3 regions of the Rhizobium sp. P1_C7 genome follow, and region 1 is predicted to be linked to each of the others. Evidence: predicted binding sites of a transcription regulator. Region 1 holds the regulator's gene; each other region holds the start of a gene.

Region 1 (5,752 bases):
GTCTTCGGTTTCGCCCGAACGGTGTGACATGACGGCGGTGTAGGCTGCCTTGTGGGCGGTGTTGACGGCGTCCAGCGTTTCCGTCAGCGAGCCGATCTGGTTGACCTTGACTAGGATCGAGTTGGCAACGCCCATGCGGATGCCGTCGCGCAGACGGGCGGAATTGGTGACGAAGAGATCGTCGCCGACCAGTTGGACCTTCTTGCCAGCCAGATCGGTCAGCGCCTTCCAGCCGTCCCAGTCGTCTTCAGCCATGCCGTCTTCGATCGAGATGATCGGGTATTTCGCTGCAAGTTCGGCCAGGTATTCGGCCATGGCGCCCGGCTCCAGCGTGCGGCCTTCGCCTTCGAGTACGTACCTGCCGTTTTTGAAGAATTCGGTCGAGGCGCAGTCGAGGCCGAGTGCGATGTCGTCGCCCGGCGTGTAGCCGGCTTTCTCGATCGACTTCATGATGAAGTCGAGGGCCTCAGGCGCGCTCTTCAGGCCAGGCGCGAAACCGCCTTCGTCGCCGACATTGGTGTTGTGGCCCTGCGCCGACAGTTCCTTCTTGAGGACATGGAAGACTTCCGAACCCATGCGGACCGCTTCGCGGATCGAATCGGCGCCAACCGGGAGGATCATGAATTCCTGGAAATCGATCGGGTTGTCGGCATGCGCGCCGCCGTTGATGATGTTCATCATCGGAACCGGCAGCAGGTGGGCGCTGGCGCCGCCGACGTAGCGGTAGAGCGGCAGGCCGGAGGCTTCGGCCGCAGCCTTTGCGACGGCGAGCGAAACGCCGAGGATTGCGTTTGCGCCGAGGCGCGACTTGTTCGCAGTTCCGTCCAGCTCGATCATCAGATTGTCGATCTGGATCTGGTTTTCGGCATCGATGCCGCCGATTGCGTCGAAGATTTCTGTGTTGACTGCCTCGACTGCCTTTTCGACCCCCTTGCCTAGGTAGCGCTTGCCGCCATCGCGAACTTCGACGGCTTCGTGCGCGCCTGTCGAAGCGCCCGACGGAACAGCCGCACGGCCCATGCTGCCATCTTCAAGATAGACATCGACTTCGACGGTGGGGTTGCCACGGCTGTCGAGAATTTCGCGGGCGATAATATCGGTAATTGCGGTCATCGGCTCTTCCTGCTCAAGGGTGGATAAATCGTTTGAAATTCGTATTAGCCGAAGATGCGCAAAATACAATGGCGGTTTGCGCGTCCTCAATGACGATCGTCGTGCGAGGCCTATTATATGATCATGTCAGTCTTTTGAACGTCAGTTCTTGGCGATCGCGTCGAAGGCCAGGAGCTTTTCAAGAAGTCGCGGCATGTCCTTGAGAAACACCATATTCGGACCGTCCGAAGGGGCGTTGTCAGGATCTTCATGCGTCTCGACGAACACGCCGGCAACGCCGACGGCAACGGCCGCGCGAGCCAGCGTTTCGACGAACTCTCGCTGGCCGCCGCTTGAGCCGCCCTGCCCGCCGGGCTGCTGGACCGAATGGGTCGCATCGAAAATCACCGGTGCGCCCATGGCCGCCATGATCGGCAGCGAACGCATGTCGGAGACCAGCGTGTTGTAGCCGAAGGAGGCGCCGCGTTCGCACAGCAGAATGTTCGGATTGCCCGTCGAATTCAGCTTGTTGAGTACGTTCTTCATATCCCATGGCGCCAGAAACTGGCCTTTCTTGACGTTGATCGCGCGGCCGGTCCTGGCGGCAGCGACCAAAAGATCCGTCTGGCGACTGAGGAAAGCTGGTATCTGTAGAATATCGACAACGGTCGACACTTCGGTGCACTGCTCTTCCGTGTGGATGTCGGTCAGAACGGGAAAGCCGTATTCCTTCTTGAGATCGGCGAAGACTTCAAGCGCCGTCTCCAGGCCGATGCCGCGTTGTGCCGAAAGCGAAGTGCGGTTCGCCTTGTCGAAGGAGGATTTGTAGACGAGCCCGATGCCAAGCTTGTCACACAGCTCCTTGAGGACGCCGGCGATCATGAACGCGTGATCGCGGCTCTCCATCTGGCAGGGGCCGGCAATCAGCGACAGCTTGCCGCTATTTGAAAACACAACCGCGCCGGCACCCTCGCCGATTGCGACTTCGGAGTTTGTCTGGCTCATCGTTTCTCCTCGAAGGCAAAGAGCGCGCCCTGCCCGGACGCAGCCTTCACCAGAACTCGATTGTTCTTGCGGGTGTAGGTGATCCCGTTAGCAGCCAAATGCGCTTCTGTCACGGCAAGATCGCCGACCTTGAACACGATGGCGACGCCGCGCAGGCCACGATCGGTGCCGGGCGCGGCAAGATCAAAATAGGCATTCAGTCCATCCGGCGAAAGAATGCTGATCCGAACATTTGGCGTGGCAAGGCTGATACCGAACGCTTCGTCCCGGACCAACGGCGCCGCAGAGGAAAAGCGCAGGAACAGACCGAACGCCTTCGGGTCCGGCGCGGCGAGCACGATCTCGGTGATCCCGATCACCCCATTCGCATGCGTTTCCAGTGTCTTGCGGTCTGCGGGAAGCGCATTGATACGCTGGCAGGTGAAGATAAAAAAATCGGGTGCACGAAGGTCCGCAGCAAAGGCGAGCCTGAAAGCCGCGGTGGTCTCGTAACCATCGGGCATCTTCATCGGACGCTCAAACTGTAGCATGTCGCCGCCGCTTATCCTGTCGGCATGGAAACGCGCGTGGTCGCGATCGGCATCCGTCGTCGCCAGAACAACCGCCGAGAGGCCGTTCTCGCCGCAACGGAAACGAAAGGCGCGATCGCGCGCCGTGAATACGTTACCCCTCTTGATCGACGCCTCATAGGCCTCCGCGCTCGCAACGGCGAGCGGCTCGAGGTATGTTTTGTCGGCGAAGAAAATGCAGGCGTTTTCGGTTCCAAACGGGTGCCGCGCATCGGCCGCCACGGTGAAGCCGAGTTTGCCAAGGCGTTCCCTCGCCAAACCGACATTGGCGACAGGCAGGACAACATGGTCGAGCGGATGGACTTCACTCATGGCAAATCCTCTTCCGAAATTCGCAAATGTGTGCGCTGGCTCTCGTGACAATGCAAGAGGTGTGAGCGGCATAGGTCGAATGAAGTGCAAAACGCAACAAATACGGGCCAAGTTTCACGAAAATTTAGGCACTTGCGGAACACATATGGAACATATAGTGTCTGTTCTGGCTTTGTTTCACGACTCTGGGGTTGACTTCCATGCTCACACGCAAGCAACAGGAACTTCTTTTGTTCATTCACGAGCGAATGAAGGAGTCCGGCGTTCCCCCTTCCTTCGACGAAATGAAGGATGCGCTCGACCTGGCGTCGAAATCGGGCATCCACCGGCTGATCACGGCGCTCGAAGAGCGGGGGTTCATTCGCCGGTTGCCCAATCGAGCCCGCGCACTCGAAGTGATCAAGCTCCCGGAAGCGTACAATCCGAGCCTTCAACAGCGACGTGGCTTCTCGCCGAGCGTCATCGAAGGCAGCCTCGGAAAGCCGCAGATTGTTGCTCCCGCCGGACCGAAGCCGGCTCCAAATTCCGACAATGGCAATTCCGCTTCCGTCCCTGTCATGGGACGCATCGCAGCCGGCGTTCCGATTTCGGCAATCCAGAACAACACCCATGACATCGTGGTTCCAGCCGACATGCTTGGTTCCGGCGAACACTACGCGCTGGAGGTCAAGGGCGACTCCATGATCGATGCCGGTATCTTCGACGGCGACACTGTCATCATCCGCAACGGCAGCACCGCAAATCCAGGCGATATCGTCGTCGCGCTCGTCGATGACGAAGAGGCGACACTGAAGCGCTTTCGGCGGAAGGGTGCCTCGATCGCGCTCGAAGCTGCGAACCCCGCCTATGAGACCCGCATATTCGGGCCGGACCGCGTCAAGGTTCAGGGCAAGCTCGTCGGCCTTATCCGGCGTTATCATTGATCCGAATTGCTCTGTCGGCGAAGCGACCGCTGCGCCAAGTCTAGCCGGTCATATGCAGCGGTGACGATCGGCGTCCCTTGGTCGTCAATACGCGTATTTCAAAGGCTCCCGACCACGCAGGCTTTCGCCCGTCAGCAGCATCGATCCTGAGCGGAGACGAACCGGTGTGATTGTGATATCGGCTCCGTCGCAGGCGGGCCGAGGCAGGCGGCGTTTTCAAGCGTGGCGACCACATAGCCGCTGTCGTGGATCGCCACACGCCATGTTCAGGCTGACAAAACCATCCTCGGCTGCGTTGGCGACGCGACGCATCATGCTGCGGGCCTTCTGCTGTTGCTGCGGCTTCTCCATCGGTCTTCCTTTTCGGCACGCCGGCTAGTGGTTGCCGAGACCGCGAAATCGCGTCAGCAGGAAACCGCCATTCAGGGAGGCGCGCCATGTCCACCGTACCGCCCCATCCCAACACCATCTTGGCGATGGCAATGACCACGTCCAGACCGACCCCGGCTACCTTCCACGGCAGCGCACGTCGAGCCGGGACGGCGCCAGCAGCAAGGCGAGCATCCCCCATCGGTAACACAACGAACGAAATGAGTGCACGGCAATCAGGTTCGCCTTCAGCCCGTAGGCGCTCAGCAACTCGCATAAACCGCCACCAGAAAGCCTGCGAGAGCGGTCGCCTGAGGATCATGCGCCGGATCGTGCCGCCAGAATGACCAGCAGCAGAGCTGCGATGCACACCCCAAGCCGCGGCACAGCGGCCTCGAACGTGAACCACGAATGCGCCGGCTCCGAGAAGGACCTGCGAGATCAGGAAGTAACGTCCCTGGCCGAATTCCTCGACCCGCTCGAGGCGGCCGGCGGCAATATATCTGCGGCACGTTCGGTTCTTGTCGTCCAGCGAGATGCCGATTGGCGTCTGCCGCGGGACCGTACCCTTACGACACAGGCGCCTTCATGGGGAAGAGCGCGCATAAAGATCGCGTGCGCCGCCTGAGACGCTGTCGACCCGCTTCAATCGTTTGCAACACCGGCATACACCTGCACGCGGACGCCGCCCTCATCCGCAACCAGAATGCAAGCTTCGGACGCTTCACGCAACAATAATCGATTGAATTCCGAAGAGAAATCGGAACGCGGAAAAGACGAGGATAATCATTGGCTTCCGCTATGCGCGAAGGGCATCGCTGCGCTGCTTAAAAGTTAATACTGCAATGCACAAAATGGCATCAAGAGAACTTGGCATTAACCGCGCGATCATATAGCTATCGCTGACGACGCTTAACCCTATGGCGCCTTTATGGTGCCACCCGCCAGTTTGGAGGATCATAATGACGGATCGAAGCGCAACACTGAAACTTGGTGACAAGTCGGTCGACCTCGCCGTAAAAAGCGGCACGATTGGCCCTGACGTCATCGATATCGGCGCCCTCTACAAAAACACGGCTTCCTTCACGTATGATCCTGGTTTCACCTCGACCGCGTCTTGTGAATCGAAAATCACGTACATTGACGGCGACGAGGGCGTCCTGCTCCATCGCGGTTATCCGATCGAGCAACTGGCCGAGCACGGCGACTTTCTCGAGGTTTGCTACCTGCTGCTTTATGGCGAACTGCCGACCGCTGCACAGAAAAAGGATTTCGACTATCGCGTTACGCACCACACAATGGTGCACGAGCAGATGTCGCGTTTCTTCACCGGCTTCCGCCGCGATGCGCATCCGATGGCTGTCATGTGCGGCTGTGTCGGCGCCCTGTCGGCCTTCTATCATGACTCGACCGACATCACAGATCCGCATCAGCGCATGGTTGCCAGCCTGCGCATGATCGCCAAGATGCCGACGCTCGCTG
Region 2 (5,752 bases), 290 kb from region 1:
AGTTCGTCCTTCACAATTGTCTGGATGCGCAGCCGCGAAGAAAGAATGTCGAGGTAGTCCTTGATCTCTTCACCGATCTTGTTGAGTTCGTCGCCGATTTCGTCGCGACCGAGCGCCGTCAAGCGAGCGAGGCGCAGTTCGAGGATAGCCCGCGCCTGCTCTTCCGAGAGGTTGTAGGTCATGTCCTCGTTGATGCGATGACGGGGGTCATCAATCAGGCGGATCAAGCTTTCGACGTCGGACGCAGGCCAGCGGCGTGTCATCAGTTGCTCGCGCGCCGTCTGCGGATCCGGTGCCTGCCGGATCACGCGGATGACCTCGTCGATGTTGGCGACGGCAATCGCCAGGCCGACTAACACGTGGGCGCGCTCACGTGCCTTGCGCAGCAGGAATTTTGTTCGGCGGCTAACGACTTCCTCGCGGAAGGAGACGAAAGCATGCAGCATGTCGAGCAACGTCAGCTGCTCCGGCTTGCCGCCGTTCAGCGCCACCATGTTGCAGCCGAAGGATGTCTGCAGCGGCGTGTAGCGGTAGAGCTGGTTGAGGATGACTTCCGCATTGGCATCGCGCTTCAGCTCGACGACGACGCGATAACCCTGCCGGTCGGATTCGTCGCGGAGGTCCGAGATGCCCTCGATGCGCTTGTCGCGCACGAGCTCGGCCATCTTCTCGATCATCGTCGACTTGTTCACCTGAAATGGAATCTCGGTGATGATGATCTGTTCGCGATCGCCGCGCATCGGCTCGATGGTGGCAACGCCGCGCATGATGACCGAACCACGGCCGGTCTCATAGGCCGAACGGATGCCGGCGCGGCCAAGGATCTTGGCGCCAGTCGGGAAGTCGGGCCCCGGAATGATCTGCATGATGTCAGGCAGCTCGATCGCGGGATTTTCGATCAGTGCGATGCAGCCATCGATGACTTCGGACAGATTATGCGGCGGAATGTTCGTCGCCATGCCGACGGCGATACCGCCCGCTCCGTTGACCAGAAGATTCGGGAATTTCGCGGGAACGACGACAGGCTCGGAGAGCGTGCCGTCATAGTTGTCGCGAAAATCGACCGTTTCCTTGTCGAGATCGTCGAGCAGAGAATGCGCGGCCTTTTCGAGACGGCATTCGGTGTAACGTTCAGCCGCGGGCGGATCGCCGTCGACAGAGCCGAAATTGCCCTGACCGTCGATCAGCGGCAGGCGAAGGGACCAATCCTGCGCCATACGTGCCAGGGCATCGTAAATCGCCGAGTTGCCGTGCGGATGGAATTTACCCATCACGTCACCGGTAACGCGGGCGCACTTGACGTATTTTTTGTTCCAGTCGATGCCGAGCTCGGACATGCCGTAGAGAATACGCCGATGCACGGGCTTCAGGCCGTCGCGCACATCAGGAAGCGCGCGACTGACGATGACGCTCATCGCGTAATCGAGATACGACCGCTGCATTTCCTCCATAATGGAGATGGGCTCAATGCCTGGCGGGAGCTTCCCGCCGCCGGGGGGTGTTTGCTCAGTCAAAACGGATCACGATCTCTTCTAGAATCACTTGAAGATTTATAGCGGAAAGGCTGTTAATACGCCAATTTTGGCAAGGGTTTTGAACAGGCTTTTGCAGTCAAAAGAAGGCAAATCAAGCCTTTTGGAGCGGCATTCACGCTATCCGAGCAAAGCTATTTGCCAAACTGATTTCCCGGCATCACAATCGCCCCATACCGAGCCGCTATATGGGCTCATGGAGAGACGATGGCAAGCGCCGACCAACTCATTAACGCCTTCACGACGTTGCTCGTCACCATCGATCCGCCGGGTCTGGCGCCGATATTTCTCGGGCTGACGGTCGGCATGAGCCGCGGCCAGCGAAAGCAGGTCGCCATGCGCGGCACGATCATCGCTTTCATCATTCTTGCCATCTTCGCCCTTTTCGGTGCGAGCGTCCTCGGTGTACTCGGCATCTCGATCGGCGCCTTCCGTATCGCCGGCGGTCTGCTGCTCTTCTGGATCGCCTTCGAGATGGTGTTCGAGAAGCGGCAGGACCGCAAGGAGAAGACGAGCACGACCGCAATCACCGTCGATCACATCCACAATATCTCTGTCTTTCCGCTGGCGATCCCGCTGATATCCGGCCCTGGTGCGATTTCTGCGACCATCCTGATATCGGGCTCGATGCAGGGCTCACTTGAACGCGCGCAACTGATCATCGTCATCGCCGCGAGCCTGCTGCTGCTGTTCCTCGCGCTGCTCATTGCAGACCGGGTCGACCGCTTTCTCGGTGTCACCGGCCGGGCTATCCTGACGCGCCTGCTTGGTGTCATCCTGGCGGCGCTTGCGACCCAGTTCGTGGTCGATGGCGTCAAGTCCGTGATGAACACGGTACCAGCTGGCTGACACCCCCAAATCAAAACGGCGCACCCATGGTGCGCCGCCAAAAAGGTTCCGGTAGATCATTCGATCAGAACGGAATATCGTCGTCGAGATCACGCGAGAAGTTTCCGCCACCACCGCCAGTGCCACTGCCGCCACCGCTGCGCCCGGACGACTGCGACGGAGCGCCATAATCGTCGCCACCACCGAAATCGTTGCCGCCACTACGACCGCCGCCGAAGCCAGAACCGGAGCTTGCACCGCCGCCCTCGCCACGACCATCAAGCATCGTCAGCGTGGAGCCGAAGCCCTGCAGCACGACTTCCGTCGAATAGCGGTCCTGGCCCTGCTGGTCCTGCCACTTGCGGGTCTGCAACGCCCCTTCGATATAAAGCTTGGCGCCCTTCTTCACATACTGCTCGACGACCTTGCAGAGTCCTTCGTTGAAGACGACTACGGTGTGCCACTCGGTCTTTTCGCGACGCTCGCCAGAATTTCGGTCGCGCCAGGTTTCAGACGTCGCAATACGCAGATTGGCGATCGGCCGACCGTCCTGCGTACGACGAATTTCGGGGTCTGCACCCACGTTTCCGATCAAAATGACCTTGTTTACGCTACCCGCCATACTTCTCACCCTACCTGCCGCCCTGCCCGGCGATGCTTGAAACAATCGGTGCACCTTAAACCATTGAGGACGCGCATTGGGCATCCATGCCACGTTCATCCACAAGGAATTTTGTTCTTTCTTTGTTCTAGTTTATCCCTATGATCCTGTCAACCGAATCGAAAACCTTGCACCCATTATGGACATTCAGCCTCGACTCGCCCGCCGGCATCACTAAATAAGGGGCTTGTTCCAGCACAGAAGCAGAAGACGATGAGCGAATTGAAGACGATTTCCATCCGCGGCGCGCGTGAGCACAATCTGAAGGGCATTGACCTAGATCTGCCGCGCAACAAGCTGATCGTCATGACGGGGCTATCCGGTTCGGGCAAGTCCTCGCTTGCTTTCGACACCATCTACGCGGAGGGACAACGCCGCTACGTCGAGAGTCTTTCGGCCTATGCTCGTCAATTCCTGGAGATGATGCAGAAGCCCGACGTCGACCAGATCGACGGGTTGTCGCCGGCAATTTCCATCGAGCAGAAGACGACCTCGCGCAATCCGCGCTCTACGGTCGGCACCGTGACCGAAATCTACGACTACATGCGGCTGCTTTTCGCGCGCGTCGGCGTTCCCTATTCGCCGGCAACCGGCCTGCCGATCGAGAGCCAGACGGTCAGCCAGATGGTAGACCGCATCCTCGATTTCGGCGAAGGCACACGCCTCTACATACTTGCTCCGCTCGTGCGCGGCCGCAAAGGCGAGTACAAGAAGGAACTTGCGGAGCTCATGAAAAAGGGCTTCCAGCGCGTCAAGGTGGACGGCCAGTTCTACGAAATCGCCGATGCCCCAACCCTCGACAAGAAGTACAAGCATGACATCGATGTCGTGGTCGACCGCATCGTCGTGCGTTCCGACGTCTCGGCGCGCCTCGCCGACAGCCTTGAGACGTCGCTGAAGCTCGCCGACGGCCTCGCCGTTGCCGAATTCGCAGACAAGCCGCTGCCACCAGAGGAAACCGCAGCCGGCGGCTCCGCCAACAAGTCGCTGAACGAAACCCACGAGCGCGTGCTGTTCTCGGAAAAGTTCGCCTGCCCGGTCTCAGGCTTCACCATACCTGAAATCGAACCGCGGCTCTTCTCGTTCAACAACCCGGCCGGCGCCTGCCCGACCTGCGACGGTCTTGGCGCGCAGCAAAAGATCGATGCGAACCTGATCGTGCCGGAAACCGAGCGCACGCTCCGCGACGGCGCGATCGCGCCATGGGCCAAATCGTCGTCGCCCTACTACAATCAGACACTCGAAGCCCTCGGCAAGCACTGTGGCTTCAAGCTCGGAGCACGCTGGAGCGATCTTTCCGAGAACGCGCGGGATGTCATTCTCAACGGCACGGACGAGAAGATCGAGTTTCACTACGCCGACGGCGCGCGCTCCTACACGACGCATAAGAACTTCGAAGGCATCATTACCAATCTCGAGCGCCGCTGGAAGGAGACGGACTCCGCCTGGGCTCGCGAGGAGATTGAACGCTACATGTCGGCGGCACCCTGCCCGGCCTGCAATGGCTTCCGCTTGAAGCCCGAAGCCTTGGCTGTGAAGATCAATACGCTGCATATCGGCCAGGTCACTCAGATGTCGATCCGCGTCGCGCGTGACTGGTTCGAAACGCTGCCGCAGAGCTTCACGGCCAAGCAGAACGAAATTGCCGTGCGTATTCTGAAGGAAATCCGTGAACGCTTGCGCTTCCTCAACGACGTCGGCCTGGATTATCTCAGCCTCTCGCGCAATTCGGGCACTCTGTCGGGCGGCGAAAGCCAGCGTATTCGCCTCGCCTCTCAGATTGGATCGGGTCTGACCGGCGTCTTGTACGTCCTCGACGAGCCTTCGATCGGCTTGCACCAGCGGGACAATGCCCGGCTGCTCGACACGCTGAAGCACCTACGCGATATCGGCAACACTGTCATCGTTGTCGAGCATGACGAGGATGCGATCCTGACGGCCGACGACGTGGTCGATATCGGCCCGGCGGCCGGCATCCATGGCGGTCAAGTGATCGCCCACGGTACGCCACAGGACATCATGGCAAATCCGCAGTCGTTGACCGGCAAATATCTCTCGGGCGAGCTCGGCGTTCCGGTTCCCGACGAGCGGCGCAAGCCCAAGAAGAATAAAGAGATCAAGGTGGTCGGAGCCCGAGGCAACAACCTGAAAAACGTCACCGCGTCCATCCCGCTCGGGGTCTTCACTGCCGTGACTGGCGTTTCAGGTGGCGGCAAGTCCACTTTCCTGATCGAGACGCTCTACAAGTCAGCCGCCCGCCGCGTCATGGGTGCCCGCGAAAACCCGGCCGATCACGACCGCATCGACGGTTTCGAACATATCGACAAGGTGATCGATATCGACCAGTCGCCGATCGGCCGTACGCCGCGTTCCAACCCGGCGACCTACACGGGTGCCTTCACGCCGATCCGTGATTGGTTCGCCGGTCTGCCGGAAGCAAAGGCACGCGGCTACCAGCCGGGCCGCTTCTCGTTCAACGTCAAGGGCGGACGCTGCGAGGCATGCCAGGGCGACGGCGTCATCAAGATCGAGATGCATTTCCTGCCGGATGTCTACGTCACCTGTGATGTGTGCCACGGCAAGCGCTACAACCGCGAAACGCTGGATGTAACCTTCAAGCAGAAATCCATCGCCGACGTGCTCGACATGACGGTCGAGGAGGGCGTCGATTTCTTCGCTGCCGTTCCGGCCGTCCGTGACAAGCTGCAGGCCCTGAAGGACGTCGGACTTG
Region 3 (5,752 bases), on a different contig from region 1:
AAGGGACCCGTCCTTCAGGAGAGGTGATCCCGCAGTACAGCGCCATCGGCCTTTCGCCGTTGCTAACTTCGGTGGAGCTTCGCCGACGCCAGCCCGCGTACTGACCAAAGTTTGTATTCAAATTTTGGTCAGTATCAGGCCGATCCAGGCTATGCCAAAGCAAGGTCGTCATTCCATTTCCGGAACTCGAGCACCGAGGAGCGCTCTGTGCCAAGGCTCTTTTTCAAATGATCGACCAGGAAAGCGTCAGCTCTTCCCGATGGCGAAGAGGGAACGCGTTGGGATACCCGAAGGCAAAGCCGAAGTCCGACATGCTTCTCCTTGGGTTACTTGGCGACATCGGCCTGGAGTTCGTCCGTATTCAGGTATTTCGGTCCTTCGGTCATGGCGTTCGTTTCCAGTTCGAAAACTGCGCGTAGGCACGTGGTCTCGTCGATATAGACAGCCCGTCGATGGCTCGACGTCGGTGATGCCGTGGCGCGTCTCACGGCTGTTGCCCATGGGCACTGGGGCTTGTGCTGCTCGTCGGCGTCGGTTTCGGGTCGTCGCCTTGGAGCGCCATTGAGTGCGGCGTCTTGTGCATCTTTTTGAGTCTTCGCGCGTTTCTACCTCACTAAACGGGAGCGCATCATGCACAAACGCGAACTCGGAACAGGCAATGGCTACGTGTGTTGTGACGACCAAGGTCGCTTTGAGGGAAGTATGGCGTCGTCACCTTGCTGGGCGCCACAACAGGGCGAAGATTGGTGAAGCCTTGCGGCTGCGACCGCCACGCCACGAACAAGGCATTGAGGAGAAGGTGATGAGTGATTTTCGTGCCAAAGGCCTCAAGGGAAAGGAACTCGCTTCGGTTCTACAGGAGATCCAAGAACCGCTTCTCGACGAGGCTGGCGACACCCCGGAGGAGGATGATCTCGAGGCTGCCCAGCACGAAGTCGCTTGGCTTCGCAAGGAAGTCGCCGATCTTCGGGAGAGGGTTTTCCTCGGCCTTGAAGAGCCGGTCGACGTCCCCTTGGCGAAGGTGGAGAACGATCCCTGGAGCCGTATTGCGGCGGTCGTCGCTGCTGCCATCGTATTCGCTCAGATCGTCGGACAACTTCGTCTGAGTACGCGGGGTACTGCAAAGATCGCAACAAAAGGCGAACGCCGGCGGCTCCAGCAAAGGTAACGCCCGTGGAATTAGGCGACTTTCCCGCGGCATCGGTATCCTGCCAGCTTCACATGATGCCATATCCGACCGCGCTGAAGGCAGAGTTCTGATACTTCTGTGGGGGTCCATCCGGCTACCGGAAACAAGCTATCTCTACGAAGCTCGTTTCGATGGCGGTCGACCACCTGCAGGCTCTCGGCTGCACTAGCGTCGTGCTGCATTCTTCCGATGCCGGGCAGGGCGTCTACGCTAGCTGGGGTTCGAACTCGCCCACGAGATGCGGTTGAAGTTTCCCAAATAGATTTGGCCGGCAACTCAAAGGCGACCACTTGGATGGACTATAGGGAACGAGCAGAGAACGGGTAGAGATTTGCTGGCAAAGCTTCATCCCGAAGCCGTTCCCAGTGGACAGTCCTGGGCGACCTGCTGCAGCATTTTTCATACAGTCGGCCCAGTCAGTGCAACGAATAGCTGTCGTCGGGGAGAGCGTGGATTTCGCAGGGGAACTCATTCCATGGCCGACCGAGCGGCAGCCAGCAAAGTCCACCGGCCGCCGCTCCCTTCGAGCGTCCGCCGCCACGGCTCAAGAAGGTACCCAACAATACTCCCCCAGGAATGGAAACGACATCGGGGTGGTGGAATGAACTCGCCTGTGTCGCAAAATTATCGCTTACCTTCTGTCCCCTGGAAGGCGACGGCGGCAAGTAATGTTGAGATCACAAGGCTTTCGCTTGGGGATATCCTGTGCAGAAGCTGTGGATGGCCGGTGAACAAAGGGGTAGAAAGCATTCTCGACTTGCAGCAGTTCTACCAACGGGGCTTGCGTCAGCGAAACGAATCCGATGTCGTAGCCATGTCGGGGGACGGCCTCCGCCGCAAACGTCGCTGTCCTCGACCATGGGCGCTCCGACATGATGTCATGGAGCGCCCTTGTCGTTTGGACGGGTGACCAGCGGTGCGACGCCGCCTTCGGTCGACCAAGTGAAGGCGGTCTGCGGCGTCTCGAAGAAGAAGCTCCTGTCTTCAAATGCGGTCTGCCTGTTCAGGATCGAAGACCTTCTGAAGCCGGAAGAAATACCGCCGCTCATCGCCGTCTACACACATCATCCCCGCGATTTGGTCGTCATCGATCCGCCGGAAGTAGTCGACGATCGGCTGCCGGTCGTAGACCATCGCCGCAGTCTCCTCGCCGTCCACCCCGAATAGGTTCACGCTGGCCGTCGTATCTTGGGCGCGGAATGCCTTATGGAGATACGAAAATGACTTCCGCAGGGTGAAAGTGCGCCCGACCGGGGCGAGGCGAATCGCCAGCCTGATGGGAAAGAATACAGGCTCTATGGGAACGAGCTGACCCGGAGGCCATTGGAACAAGAGGGCGTCGGCACTGAGATCAGGATAGATGCGCTTCCCGAACCACTGTAGGTTCTCCAGCACGCCGTCGAGCGGATGTCCGGCGGGTATGCCGGTGCCGCGCCACAGGCCGACCGTCTCCTCAGGAGGCACTGGGGCCAACGACCGGAACCACTTTGTTCGCGCTCTCTGCAGATCGATCCCCAAGCTATGTTTCCTCTCGGCACGCCGAAGTCCAGAGAAGCTCAGCCCTGCTCCATGCAGCTTCACAGGCGCCGCACGGTCAAAACTTCCCTTTCGATCGCACAGCCGGCATCCTACTTCGATAATCTCCAGGCGGACATCTTTCAAAGTGTGGCCGCCGCCGTTGTCGGGCGGTCGTGCCAATGGGTTCTCCGGAACACACGGCGGGGGTAAAATTCATAGCAAGGTTGCCGAGGCCAAAAATTTTTTCAACGAGTGACGTCGGCTTGGCGTTCTTGGCTACCGAATTGATTCATCTTGCTAATCTTTCGATTCACTAATTCTCAGGAATGGATTCCTGTTTTCGCGCCATCTTGACGCCGAGAGCGATAAGGAACAAAAAGGGAACAGCAAAGTTTCAACGACATGATCTCGTAGTGTTCAACGCGATTTCGGAAGGATTCGTGACCGATGTCGGCTGCCCGCGAGCTAGCCTTAGCCGATCTACGCGAACGCATCGCGACCCTGGAAGGCGGCGTCGCCAAGCGGAAGAGCTGTTTGCCGTTCGGCGTACGGGAGATCGACAGCGTCCTTCCCGGCGGCGGTCTCTCCCATGGCGCGCTCCACGAGTTCGCCGGAGGTGGATCGGGAACCGTCGATGGCGCCGCTGCCGCCCTGTTCGTCGCTGGAATAGCCGCCCGCACGAAGGGCAAGGTTGTCTGGTGTCTGACGCGTCCGGATCTGTTCTTCCCGGCGCTGGCGCAGGCAGGCCTCCATCCCAACCGCGTGATCTTCGTCGAAGCCGACAAGGAGGAGGACGTCTTGGCGAGCATGGAGGAGGCGCTCGGCTATGGCGGCCTGGGTGCGGTGGTTGGCGAGCTCGTCCGGCTGCCGATGACGGCTTCCCGCCGCCTGCAGTTGGCCGCCGAGAAAACCGGAACGATGGGCATAGTGGTCCGGCGTTGGCGCAGACAGACCGAGGCGAATGACTTCGGTCAGCCGACAGCGTCGATGACGCGATGGAGGGTAAGTGTCCTTCCGAGCGAGGAGCTTCCTGTTCCCGGTGTAGGCCGGGCGCGGTGGCTTCTGGAGTTGATGCGGTCGCGTGCGGGCGAGTGTGCTGAGTTTTGCGTAGGAGCATGTGATGACAAGGGTCGTATCTATATATCTTCCCGATCTGGCAACGGACAGGATCAGACGGGCCGATCCCGCGATACCGGCTGAACAGGCGATCGCTGTGATTTCGAAGAGCGGTTCCAAGCGCTGGGTGTCGGCCGCAGACGCCGCGGCGAAGAAGGCGGGCGTCCGCGTAGGGATCGCGGCCGCGAAGGCACAGGCGCTCTTCCAAGGCCTTCTGATGATCGATGCTGATCCGACTGCGGACGCCGAGGCGTTGGAGCGCATAACACTGTGGGCGCTTACGCAGTACTCACCGTTGGTCGCTGCCGACGGCGAGGATGGTATTGTCATGGACACCGAGGGTGCGGACCATCTCCAGGGGGGCGAGGGGCCGATGCTGACGGGCATCGCCAACCGCTTCCGCTCGAAGGGTCTCACCGCACGTGTCGCCATCGCCGATACATGGGGCGCAGCGAGCGCCTGCGCCCGTGCGATTACGCGCGAGACCGTGATCGTCCCCAGGAGTGAAACCGTCCGGGCCGTCGAGCGGCTTCCTATCGCTCTGCTGCGGTTGCCTCCCAAGATCGTAGGCGACCTGCGCACGCTAGGCTTCCAGAGCATCGGCGAGCTCGCGAATACTGCCCGCGCGCCGCTGACGCTGCGTTTCGGCCCTGAGGTCGGACGACGCCTCGACCAGATCTTCGGGCGGGTCTCCGAGCCTATCGACCCAATCCGCAGTCCTGAATTGATCGAAGTCAACCGGTCGTTCGCCGAGCCCAWCGGCGCGGCGGAGACTATCAACAAGTATGTCGGCAGGCTGGTCGTCGAGCTCGTCCATGAGCTCCAGCGCAAAGGCCTTGGCGTCCGCCGTACCGACCTCATCGTCGAGAAGGTCGACGGTACCCGGCAGGCCATCAGGGCGGGAACCGCAAAGCCTGCGCGGGACGTCGCCTGGCTGACGAAGCTCTTCAGGGACCGGACCGAGAAGATCGAACCCGGCTTCGGCATCGAGAAGTTGTCGCTCGTCGCCGTCATGTCGCAGCCGTTGGAAGAGACGCAGAGGACGTCCTCGCTTGTCGAAGACGAAAGCGAAGACATCACGCCCCTTATCGATATTTTCGGCAACAGGGGCCAGCGCGTCTACCGCATCGCCCCTGTGGCGTCAGACGTTCCCGAACGCAGCGTCCAGCGCATCGCCGCATCCGCGGAAGACGTCGCAGAAACGTGGACCCACGAATGGAAGCGGCCGGTCCGGCTGCTCGACCGACCCGACCCCGTTGAAGTCATGGCGTTGATGCCCGACCATCCCCCGGTTGCCTTCACCTGGCGTGGCAAGCGGCGTCGCGTGAAATGTGCCGACGGTCCCGAACGCGTGTTCGGCGAGTGGTGGGTGCGCAGCTCCGAACTCGAAGCGGTCCGGGACTACTTCGTGGTGGAAGACGACACAGGCGAACGCTTCTGGCTCTTCCGCTCCGGCGACGGCGTCGACACCGCGACCGGTTCTCACAAATGGTTCATGCATGGGATATTCGCATGAGATACGCGGAGCTCCAGACCACCACCCACTTTTCGTTCCTGCGTGGTGCCAGCTCGGCGGACGAGCTGTTCGCTACGGCCAAGGAACTCGGCATAGAGGCGATCGGCGTCGTCGACCGCAACTCGCTTGCGGGGATCGTCCGCGCTTTGGAAGCGTCCCGCGCCACGGGCGTCCGGCTGGTTGTCGGCTGCCGTCTCGATCTAACAGATGGGATGTCCATCCTGGTCTATCCCACGGACCGTGCCGCATACTCCCGGCTCACACGGCTGTTGACGCTCGGCAAGGGCCGGGGCGGGAAGGGTAACTGCATCCTGTCGCTGGACGACGCAGCGCTCTATGCCGAGGGGCTGATTGCAGTCCTCGTCCCCGATCTTCCCGACGAAGCTTGCGCCGTCCAGCTCCGCAAGCTCGCC

The links. The regulator LexA, encoded in region 1, represses DNA repair genes until DNA is damaged. The targets are predictions, from matches to a motif close to TGTTCNNNNTGTGTTCNG.
Region 2: the regulator LexA is predicted to act here: its motif matches at 3,095-3,112, upstream of uvrA (excinuclease ABC subunit UvrA).
Region 3: the regulator LexA is predicted to act here: its motif matches at 3,076-3,093, upstream of AC1D2R_RS18720 (ImuA family protein).

What each region holds. Positions count from the first base shown of each region.
Region 1 is NZ_JBFUAL010000002.1:33,482-39,233, reverse strand. It holds gene eno (phosphopyruvate hydratase) at 1-1,113, opposite strand, end outside; gene kdsA (3-deoxy-8-phosphooctulonate synthase) at 1,255-2,097, opposite strand; gene AC1D2R_RS03250 (VOC family protein) at 2,094-2,978, opposite strand; gene lexA (transcriptional repressor LexA) at 3,179-3,901, shown strand; gene AC1D2R_RS03240 (hypothetical protein) at 4,118-4,252, opposite strand; gene AC1D2R_RS03235 (hypothetical protein) at 4,614-4,898, shown strand; gene gltA (citrate synthase) at 5,233-5,752, shown strand, end outside.
Region 2 is NZ_JBFUAL010000002.1:320,118-325,869, forward strand. It holds gene gyrA (DNA gyrase subunit A) at 1-1,514, opposite strand, end outside; gene AC1D2R_RS04650 (MarC family protein) at 1,740-2,381, shown strand; gene AC1D2R_RS04655 (single-stranded DNA-binding protein) at 2,446-2,982, opposite strand; gene uvrA (excinuclease ABC subunit UvrA) at 3,235-5,752, shown strand, end outside.
Region 3 is NZ_JBFUAL010000011.1:129,104-134,855, forward strand. It holds gene AC1D2R_RS18705 (hypothetical protein) at 327-488, opposite strand; gene AC1D2R_RS18710 (hypothetical protein) at 803-1,168, shown strand; gene AC1D2R_RS18715 (DUF4334 domain-containing protein) at 2,174-2,707, opposite strand; gene AC1D2R_RS18720 (ImuA family protein) at 3,155-3,907, shown strand; gene AC1D2R_RS18725 (Y-family DNA polymerase) at 3,828-5,339, shown strand; gene AC1D2R_RS18730 (error-prone DNA polymerase) at 5,336-5,752, shown strand, end outside.